Regions from separate parts of the Enterococcus sp. AMC1252 genome, predicted to be linked through region 3. Evidence: predicted binding sites of a transcription regulator. Region 3 holds the regulator's gene; each other region holds the start of a gene.
The links. Region 3 encodes CtsR, which represses protease genes until heat stress. Its sites were predicted from a motif close to TTGGTCAAAAAAGGTCAAANA; they were not measured.
Positions count from the first base shown of each region.

Region 1: the regulator CtsR is predicted to act here: its motif matches at 1,076-1,096, upstream of AC4BB5_RS05970 (ATP-dependent Clp protease proteolytic subunit).
Region 2: the regulator CtsR is predicted to act here: its motif matches at 1,706-1,726, upstream of clpP (ATP-dependent Clp endopeptidase proteolytic subunit ClpP).

Region 1 is NZ_CM177097.1:1,287,618-1,290,891, forward strand. Features, by position in the region: gene AC4BB5_RS05965 (cation-translocating P-type ATPase) at 1-919, shown strand, start outside; gene AC4BB5_RS05970 (ATP-dependent Clp protease proteolytic subunit) at 1,168-1,755, shown strand; gene AC4BB5_RS05975 (hypothetical protein) at 1,903-2,337, shown strand; gene AC4BB5_RS05980 (hypothetical protein) at 2,739-2,900, opposite strand; gene AC4BB5_RS05985 (hypothetical protein) at 2,933-3,274, opposite strand, start outside.
Region 2 is NZ_CM177097.1:1,162,512-1,165,785, forward strand. Features, by position in the region: gene whiA (DNA-binding protein WhiA) at 1-140, shown strand, start outside; gene AC4BB5_RS05375 (hypothetical protein) at 188-382, shown strand; gene AC4BB5_RS05380 (DsbA family protein) at 398-919, opposite strand; gene clpP (ATP-dependent Clp endopeptidase proteolytic subunit ClpP) at 1,028-1,624, opposite strand; gene AC4BB5_RS05390 (hypothetical protein) at 1,886-2,401, shown strand; gene AC4BB5_RS05395 (hypothetical protein) at 2,445-3,182, opposite strand.
Region 3 is NZ_CM177097.1:3,753,002-3,756,275, reverse strand. Features, by position in the region: rRNA gene AC4BB5_RS17705 (23S ribosomal RNA) at 1-462, shown strand, start outside; rRNA gene rrf (5S ribosomal RNA) at 560-675, shown strand; tRNA gene AC4BB5_RS17695 (tRNA-Val) at 690-762, shown strand; tRNA gene AC4BB5_RS17690 (tRNA-Lys) at 769-841, shown strand; tRNA gene AC4BB5_RS17685 (tRNA-Leu) at 854-935, shown strand; tRNA gene AC4BB5_RS17680 (tRNA-Thr) at 972-1,044, shown strand; tRNA gene AC4BB5_RS17675 (tRNA-Gly) at 1,053-1,124, shown strand; tRNA gene AC4BB5_RS17670 (tRNA-Leu) at 1,139-1,224, shown strand; tRNA gene AC4BB5_RS17665 (tRNA-Arg) at 1,235-1,308, shown strand; tRNA gene AC4BB5_RS17660 (tRNA-Pro) at 1,393-1,466, shown strand; gene AC4BB5_RS17655 (CtsR family transcriptional regulator) at 1,632-2,099, shown strand; gene AC4BB5_RS17650 (ATP-dependent Clp protease ATP-binding subunit) at 2,104-3,274, shown strand, end outside.

The sequences.
Region 1 (3,274 bases), 1.4 Mb from region 3:
CTATGCTCGTGTTTCTCCAGAACATAAAGTACGTATCGTTAAAGCATGGCAGCAAGAAGGTAAAGTTGTTGCGATGACAGGTGATGGTGTGAATGATGCGCCTGCCTTGAAAGCAGCTGATATCGGTATTGGGATGGGGATCACAGGTACAGAAGTATCAAAAGGTGCCTCTGATATGGTCTTAGCAGATGATAACTTCTCGACAATTATTGTAGCCGTTGAAGAAGGACGTAAGGTTTTCTCAAATATTCAAAAAACGATTCAATATCTACTTTCTGCCAACTTAGGGGAAGTATTAACACTCTTTATTGCAACAATGTTAGCTTGGGATACGTTATTACCAGTTCACTTATTGTGGATCAACTTAGTAACTGATACTTTCCCAGCAATTGCACTAGGTGTAGAACCTGCTGAACGTGATGTGATGAGCCATGCGCCTCGTGGGAAGAAATCAAACTTCTTCTCTGGTGGTGTCTTGAGTAGTGTAATCTATCAAGGGATCACTCAAGGTGCGCTGACTCTGATCGTGTATAAAATGGCGATCGAATTCCCAGCACACACAGCAGCAAATATGCCTAACTTATCAGCAACAGCTTTATATGACTTACAACACGGTGATGCATTGACAATGGCTTTTGCCACATTAGGATTGATCCAATTGTTCCACGCATTCAACGTGAAATCTATTTACCAATCAATCTTTAAAGTTGGCTTGTTCAGAAACAAATCATTTAACTGGGCAATTCTAGTGTCGTTCTTATTACTAGCAGCAACGATTCTAATTCCAGGATTTAATGACTTGTTCAGCGTAACTTCTTTAGATGGTTACCAATGGGCAATCGTTGCCGGAACATCATTTGCGATTATTCCAATTGTTGAGATCGTAAAATTTGTTCAACGCCGAATGGGTAAAAGCTAACACCATACTAAATAATCAAAAAACTGAAACAGCTCGTTCTTAACAGAGTTGTTTCAGTTTTTTATCATATAAAATAGTGAAGAAATCTATCATTGAATGGGTCTTCTGACTAGTTTTTGGGGCTTTATAGGCTTTGATTTTACTAAAGGATTTTTCAAGGTCAAAACAAGTCAAAAAAGTGGACAAATTTTCAGATTACGGTATTATTAATATAGATATGTAGCTTTAAAATATGGAGGTTATCAAATATGAATTATTTAGATGAAAACGAAGAAGCAGAAGAAAAACAACAACCTAATGCGTTTATGAAAAAACTTTTTGAAGAACGAACAATTTTGATTTACGGTGAAATCAATCAAGATTTAGCCCGAGAAGTGACTTCGCAATTATTGTTGCTTGCCGCAATGGGAGATGAACCCATCAAAATTTTTATTAATAGCCAAGGTGGACACGTTGAAGCAGGTGACACGATCCATGATATGATTAAATTTGTAAAACCAGAAGTGATTGTGATTGGAACAGGTTGGGTAGCAAGTGCGGGTATTACGATTTATCTAGCTGCTGAAGCAAAAAACAGATACAGCTTACCAAATACACGCTACATGATCCATCAACCGGCAGGGGGCGTTCAAGGGCAAAGTACCGAGATTCAAATCGAAGCCAAAGAAATCATTCGTATGCGTGAACGTGTGAATCGCTTGATTGCTGAAGCGACAGGTCAAACATACGAAAAAATTGCAAAAGATACGGATCGTAATTTCTGGATGTCAGCGGATGAAGCCAAAGACTATGGTATGATATCTAAAATTATCAAAACAAGTGATGAAATTAAATAAATCTATAAAAAAACTGCAAACAGAAAGTGTTTGTAGTTTTTTTTGTCTTAAAATTAGCAGAAAAATATTCTTTTACAAATTCTTCTTGTCATTCACCTATGAAAAAGTGTAAAATTGAGTGATTACTAAAAGAAAGTAGGAAAGACAGTGAAACCAAATTTAGGCTATTATGTTCAAAACATCAATGATATTGTAAAAGAAACAGAGGAAGTCGGAGAAAAAATGAACGATTATTACGAAGAAGTTCGTAAAGCAATCGATGAAGGCAAGGCGACTGAATTAGCACCAGAAAGAATCGCAGAAATTCAACGTATTTTCCAAGAGGGAACGAAAGAATACACAACAATGTTGGAAAAAGTTTCTCAATTACGTCCACCAGCACGCGTAATGGGAATCCACAAAAAATTCGAACGTTCATATATCGAGTATTTAGCTGGATGTAACGAAATGATTTTATCTTTAGACCCTGAAAAAGGCATAGATATTGATTTATTCAACAACTCAGAAGAAAAACAAGATAAAGCAACAGATGATATTTCATTTGCAATCACTCGAATGAGTAATCTTTTGTTGAAAAAATAAAAAAATAAATGGAAAAATGACAAAAAAAAGCGAGATTTAATTTTATTTTAATGTTATTTTTAGTAGACAAAGGAAAAAATGTGTTGTATTATATATTCATACCAACAACAACCTTTTTATTTTTCATTTTACTCTTATTGAGTAATACTCCTTTTCCATCGGCCTTTTCAGCCGGTGGTTTTTTATTTTTACTTTTTAACCTTTTTTATCATTTTATTAATATATGTTTATTTTTTGTATTTTAAAATAAATGGAGTTATTTTATATATGTTTGAATTAACCGTTACGTAGGGGATTATTTGTTAAATGATAAAAAAATACTTCAAAACATAGAAAAAAGACTAAAACAAAACTTAAGTGTTTTGCTTTAGTCATTAAAGATCTAACTACAATTATCCGTATCAATTTTCTACATTACGAACATAATCATCAAAATACTGAACAAGATCAGATTTGATCTTTTGGTATTCCTCTTCTGTGTATTCACGCTCTTCGATTGTTCCATTAAAAAATGGAATTTCCAACTCTTCGCGCAAGCGATCTACGACTTCGCTTTGATCCATTTGGGCACCTTCTTTACCTGTTGTCTACTCTATTATAAAACATTAAAATCATTCGTCAACTGCTCAAAAGAATCTTTCATAGCTGTTAACTTATTATAAAGTAGAATGCTATCATCTTCTTCAAGGAGAAAGACTTGTTTCAATTCAAAATAGAAATCTTCAAAGGCTTTAAAAAAAGGGTGAACTTGCGCCGCAGTCAATTCACTGTTGCTGTAGTAAAACACACGTACACTGTGATAGTAAGTGAATACCTCGTTAATATTTAAAAGAATACGTGTATCTTCAGGACGTGGACGGCTAGTGACTAAATCATATAACGTTAAGCTTTTTGTGTGAATCTCAGATAGATAAGATAAAAGTAATTCTACTTTTTC
Region 2 (3,274 bases), 1.2 Mb from region 3:
TACGGTTAGAATATCCTGAAGTGAGTTTAAAAGAATTAGGCGAGATGATTCCATCAGGAGCAATTTCAAAGTCAGGAATCAATCATCGCATTCGAAAAATCAATGAATTTGCTGATAAACTAAGAGAAAAAAGTGCGTAACTTCTGATAATTGCTAAGCTAAATTAGCAGAAAGTTTGGTGAAGAGGATGGGCGTAGAAGATAGAGATTTTATTATGAGGCAAATCAAGCAACTTGGAGAAGGTTTAGGAAATTTTCTTGGAAAAGAAGATGTAGACAAGATTTTAAGTTTCAGTGAAGATGCTGAAAAAGAAGTTGAAGATTCTTCATTAGAAAAGAAACAAGCAGATAAAGCTAAAAAAAATGAGGCAAAGCCTAAGTAGCTTTGCCTCATTTTTTTATTTTCCTTCTAAATAGTTGATTAATTCTTCTTTTGTTACTGATTCATCAAAGATATGTTCACCAATCACGATTGTTGGTACAAATTTAATATTAGCCGCTTCTGCTTCTGTAATTACTGCTTGGATAATTGCTGGCTCTTCTTTTTTAGACAATTGTAAATTATCTTCAGCAAACACTGCTACATCTTCTAGAGAAAGATTTCCCCACTGATCTTGAGTAGCATATATTTGTTTTAAGTCAGTCAAGCCTTTTTCGGGTAAATCATAATTGATATGGTGGTGCATAACATTACCACGTTGTAGACTTTCTTTCTCTTTATCAAATAATTTGATGATTCGTTGGACTTTACCATCTTTAACATACTTATTCAACAAGTCAAAAGACTCTTCAAACCATTTTTTACAATAAGGGCAACGCACATTCATAAATTCCACCATTTTTATTGGAGCTGAGTCTTTTCCAATTGCCAAACCATTTTTTGTTGTTACTTTTGTTGCATCAATAATTGAAATATCCATCTTGTTAACATCCTTTCATTTCTTCTAATCCTAAGTGTAGCGCTTTTTGTCGCTAGTTTAAATAAAAATGCCCAAAATTTTCAAAAGAAATTTTGGGCAAGTAGGCTATTATTTGCTTAAAGAACTGCTATTTTCCATCACTTCATCGATCAAACCGTACTCTTTTGCTTGTTGAGCAGTCATGAAGTTATCACGATCTGTATCTCGTTCAATGACTTCAAGTGGTTGACCAGTGCGTTCTGCCAAAATTTTATTTAAGCGGTCACGGGTATCAAGAATATGTTTTGCTGCGATTTCGATCTCTGTTGCTTGACCTTGAGCGCCACCTAATGGCTGATGGATCATGATTTCAGCATTAGGTAAAGCAAAACGTTTGCCTTTTGTACCAGCTGTTAATAAGAAACTTCCCATAGAAGCTGCCATTCCAAGAACGATTGTTTGCACATCTGCTTTTACAAAATTCATTGTGTCAAAAATCGCTAATCCAGCAGAAACACTGCCTCCAGGTGAATTGATGTAAATGTAGATATCTTTCTCAGAATCTTGTGCATCTAAAAATAATAGTTGTGCAATAACTGAGTTAGCTACATTATCATCGATCGGACCACTTAACATGATGATTCTATCTTTTAATAATCGTGAATAAATGTCATACGCTCTTTCTCCACGAGATGATTGTTCAATGACTGTTGGTATTAAATTCATAGTATATTCCTCCTATATAAAAAACTCTTCAAATCATTTTATCACAAAGCATACCTTAATGCTTAAAAAAAGTATACTTTATTGGTCAATAAAGGTCAACTTTAATGCACTGAAAAAAATGTATAATCAGCTTGCTAAATAGAAATGAAACTTATATGAAATTCATTGTTAATCCTTTGTTTTTTTTATCTTATTTTTTTGCGCTTGTGAAAGAGTATGTTATACTGAAAAAATAAGAATGAAAAGAGTGAGGGAATCCGAATGGTTGTTTTTATTGCAGGGATAACTGGCGTTTTGATCGGCGCAGTTATTGTATCGATTGGTGTTGCTTTACGTGTAACATATGATGAACGCAAAGCAGTACGTTATCGAGAACTAGAAAATTTTGTCAAAGAAATAGAAACACTGAATCTTTTGAACAAAAAAATTAATGAAATTCTACAAAAAAGAGATATTTATGTAGATAAATCCGTGAATTTCCTATCTATGGATGATTGTTACATTAGTATTGACGATTTTATTTATTTAGAATCTTTCTCAGCTCAAAATAATTTTTATTTGCCAACTTACTTGATAGAAGAGTTTTTCAAGAAAATCGCTCATAGAAAAGTTATTTTAACACCAGACGAAGTGATTTCAATGGGTGGCAGTACTTATAAAGGCGGGCGTTTGATCTTAGAAAGTTTTTCAGAAGAATTACTTTCTATTATTGAAGATAAAAAAAGACAAATGAAACGTTTGACTCACAAGCCTTTGTATTATTTTCAAAGAAACTAAAAAAACTTCTGAGACTCATAAACAGAGTCTCAGAAGTTTTTTGTTATTTCCATTCAGCTAAACTATTCTTATATAAATCAAATGTTTCTTGTGGAATATCCCCGTTCATTTGAATTAGGAAAAAGCGTGTCTCATTCCCAAATGTATGAGAATAGAGTATGCCTGATTGTTGACCCAATTCGTCATAATAACTTTTTGTCTTAGTTAAATCATCTAATTTTTCAAAAGTCATCACTCTGGCATTTTTGTATTTGTCTGTCATATCAGTGCTATCGGCGTAGAATGGATCTTCTTCAACACCAAAAATATAGGCAGATTTAGCATAAGTTGGTGCTGCACCAAAATCTTGCGGTTTTTTCATTTCTTGTACGTAATGGACAGCCAATCCTTCTGTTTGGAAGCGAGTAATTAATTCTTTTGCTGATAAATTTGTGAACTTATCTTTCAAAGCAGGAACCTCTTCAGTCACGTTCTTTTTGCGACTCGTATACTCTTCAACTTTATTTTTATTGTCGATAGATTCAAAATCATCTTGAGGTAGATTTTTAAGTTGTTTTTCTAATTCGTTGATTTTTTCTAAAGAGACTTCTTTTTTTATGAATTCTTTTGTATCATCTGTATAACTATCGGTTATCTCTTTTTCAATATTAGACAGTTTCAGATCCGCTTTTTCAAAAAGTACTTTTGTATCATTTGAATTCACGTTATTTTCTTTAGCTGTACATCCTCCAAATAATAGAATACTAACCATGGAAATAATAATTGCAGTTGTTTTTTTCATAAATAACTCATCTTCCTTTTCAATTAAATAAAAATAAATCGGTTACAACCCCTACACTTTAGCATATCTCATCCTTGTACACAATGTAAATT
Region 3 (3,274 bases):
ACCCTGGGGATAACAGGCTTATCTCCCCCAAGAGTCCACATCGACGGGGAGGTTTGGCACCTCGATGTCGGCTCGTCGCATCCTGGGGCTGTAGTCGGTCCCAAGGGTTGGGCTGTTCGCCCATTAAAGCGGCACGCGAGCTGGGTTCAGAACGTCGTGAGACAGTTCGGTCCCTATCCGTCGCGGGCGTTGGAAATTTGAGAGGAGCTGTCCTTAGTACGAGAGGACCGGGATGGACTTACCGCTGGTGTACCAGTTGTTCTGCCAAGGGCATTGCTGGGTAGCTATGTAGGGAAGGGATAAACGCTGAAAGCATCTAAGTGTGAAGCCCACCTCAAGATGAGATTTCCCATTTCTTTAAGAAAGTAAGACCCCTCAGAGATGATGAGGTAGATAGGTTGGAAGTGGAAGTGCAGTGATGTACGGAGCGGACCAATACTAATCGGTCGAGGACTTAACCAAAGAAACGAAATAAAAAAGTTTTTCGGACTGTTTGATTACCTTACTTCAATCCAGTTTTGAGTGAATAATCACTCAATTGAATAGCAACAACACCCAGTGTGGTGGCGATAGCGAGAAGGATACACCTGTTCCCATGCCGAACACAGAAGTTAAGCTTCTTAGCGCCGATTGTAGTGAAGGGTTTCCCTTTGTGAGAGTAGGACGTCGCCACGCTAAAGTGTTGTCTTGGAGGTTTAGCTCAGCTGGGAGAGCACCTGCCTTACAAGCAGGGGGTCGGCGGTTCGATCCCGTCAACCTCCATTTTTTGAGCCGTTAGCTCAGTTGGTAGAGCATCTGACTTTTAATCAGAGGGTCGCAGGTTCGAGCCCTGCACGGCTCATAGGAATATTTTGCGGGTGTGGCGGAATTGGCAGACGCACTAGATTTAGGATCTAGCGCCTTACGGCGTGGGGGTTCAAGTCCCTTCACCCGCATTTTTAGTCTCGTTTTCAAAACTAGGCGATGATAACGCCGGCTTAGCTCAGTTGGTAGAGCATCTGATTTGTAATCAGAGGGTCGAGGGTTCAAATCCTTTAGCCGGCATCCAGACTGCGGAAATAGCTCAGTGGTAGAGCACCACCTTGCCAAGGTGGGGGTCGCGGGTTCGAACCCCGTTTTCCGCTTAGCTTGTTCTTTCGCCGGGGTGGCGGAACTGGCAGACGCACAGGACTTAAAATCCTGCGGTGAGTGATCACCGTACCGGTTCGATTCCGGTCCTCGGCATAGAAATGTAGCACCCATAGCTCAACTGGATAGAGTGCTTGACTACGAATCAAGAGGTTAGGGGTTCGACTCCCTTTGGGTGCATAGTTGAAATGGTTGACTGCGATTTAGAAGGTAGTGAGTATTAGTTCCTTTTAAACGTTTAGTCTTTTTTTATTATTATAGCTACGGGAAGTAGCTCAGCTTGGTAGAGCACTTGGTTTGGGACCAAGGGGTCGCAGGTTCGAATCCTGTCTTCCCGATTTAAAGAACAGAGTAGTTTCTCTGTTCTTTTTTTTGCTTAATTTAATAATTAAATGTTATGCGCTATTAATTTTTTCTTATCAAATTAGGCATTCTCCTTTATTAAACGATTGAAGTTATGTATAATTAAGGTCAGTATTAGTCAAGGGAAAAGGATGAGTGTGATGAGTAATCAAAATACTTCGGATTTAATAGAAGCATATTTAAAAAAGATTCTTGAAGAAAGCAGTAAAATTGAGATTCGTAGAGCTGAAATGGCTCATTTATTCAATTGTGTTCCCTCCCAGATTAATTATGTGATTAACACACGTTTTACGATTCAACGAGGCTATTCTGTTGAGAGTAAACGTGGCGGCGGCGGTTATATTAGAATCGCGAAAGTCCAAATTTCTGACAGTGATCAATTATTAAAACAAATAGCTCAGTTTACGGGTAATGGACTTTCAGAAAAAGATGCACTGATTTTTGTACAAAAGTTGTACGAAGAAGAAGTGATTACCAAAAGAGAAGGAAATCTGATGTTATCTGTACTTGGGAAACAAGTTTTAGGTAAAGCAGGATCAAATGAAGATTATTTACGTGCTCAATTGATGCATTCATTTTTAGAACGTTTGAGTTACGAGGAGGAATGATACTATGGACGAATTATTTACAGAAAGTGCCAAGGCAGTGTTGGCTATTGCGCAAGAAGAAGCAAAATATTTTAGGCATCAATCTGTGGGCTCAGAACATTTACTGTTGGCATTAGTTTTAGAGCCAAATGGAATTGCTGGAAAATCATTACGCCAGTTGAATGCAGATAAAAATGATATCCGTGAAGAAATTGAACACTTAACTGGATATGGAACAGTTAAAGGGTATCCTAAGGGAGCTTATTTACCTTATTCTCCTCGTGCAAAACAAATTTTTGCTTACGCAGGCGATGAAGCAAAGCGTTTAGGAGCACCAAATATAGGAACTGAACACATTTTACTAGGTTTATTGAGAGATGAAGATATATTAGCTTCACGTATTTTATTAAATCTAGGTTTAAGTTTATCCAAGATGCGTCAGTTATTAATGAAAAAAATAGGTATTACTGATCCACAAATGAGTGGAAATGTAGGGAGACGCCGGAATAGTCAAGCCCAAAAAGCAGCTCCGAAAGGAACACCGACGTTGGATTCATTAGCTCGTGATTTAACGAAATTAGCGCGGGAAAATGATCTGGACCCTGTAGTTGGACGTTCACAAGAGGTTAGGCGATTGATTCAAATCCTAAGTCGTCGTACAAAGAATAATCCTGTTCTAGTTGGGGAACCTGGTGTTGGTAAAACAGCAATTGCTGAAGGTTTGGCACAAAAAATCGTGAACGGTGAAGTTCCAGAAGATATGTTGGAAAAACGTTTAATGATGCTAGATATGGGTGCTTTAGTTGCCGGTACCAAGTATCGTGGTGAATTTGAAGATCGTCTGAAAAAAGTCATCGATGAAATTTATCAAGATGGCGAAGTGATTTTGTTTATTGATGAGCTGCATACTTTGATCGGCGCTGGTGGTGCAGAAGGTGCAATTGATGCATCAAATATTTTAAAACCAGCACTTGCAAGAGGAGAGCTGCAAACAATCGGAGCAACTACACTGGATGAATACCAAAAATATATCGAAAAAGATTCTGCTTTGGAACGTCGTTTTGCTCGCGTACAAGTTGATGAACCGACACCAGAAGAAGCGGAAGAAATTTTAAAAGGTTTGCGTTCACGGTATGAGGAGCATCATGGTGTAGAAATCACGGATGATGCGCTGCATGCGGCGGTTCAGTTATCTG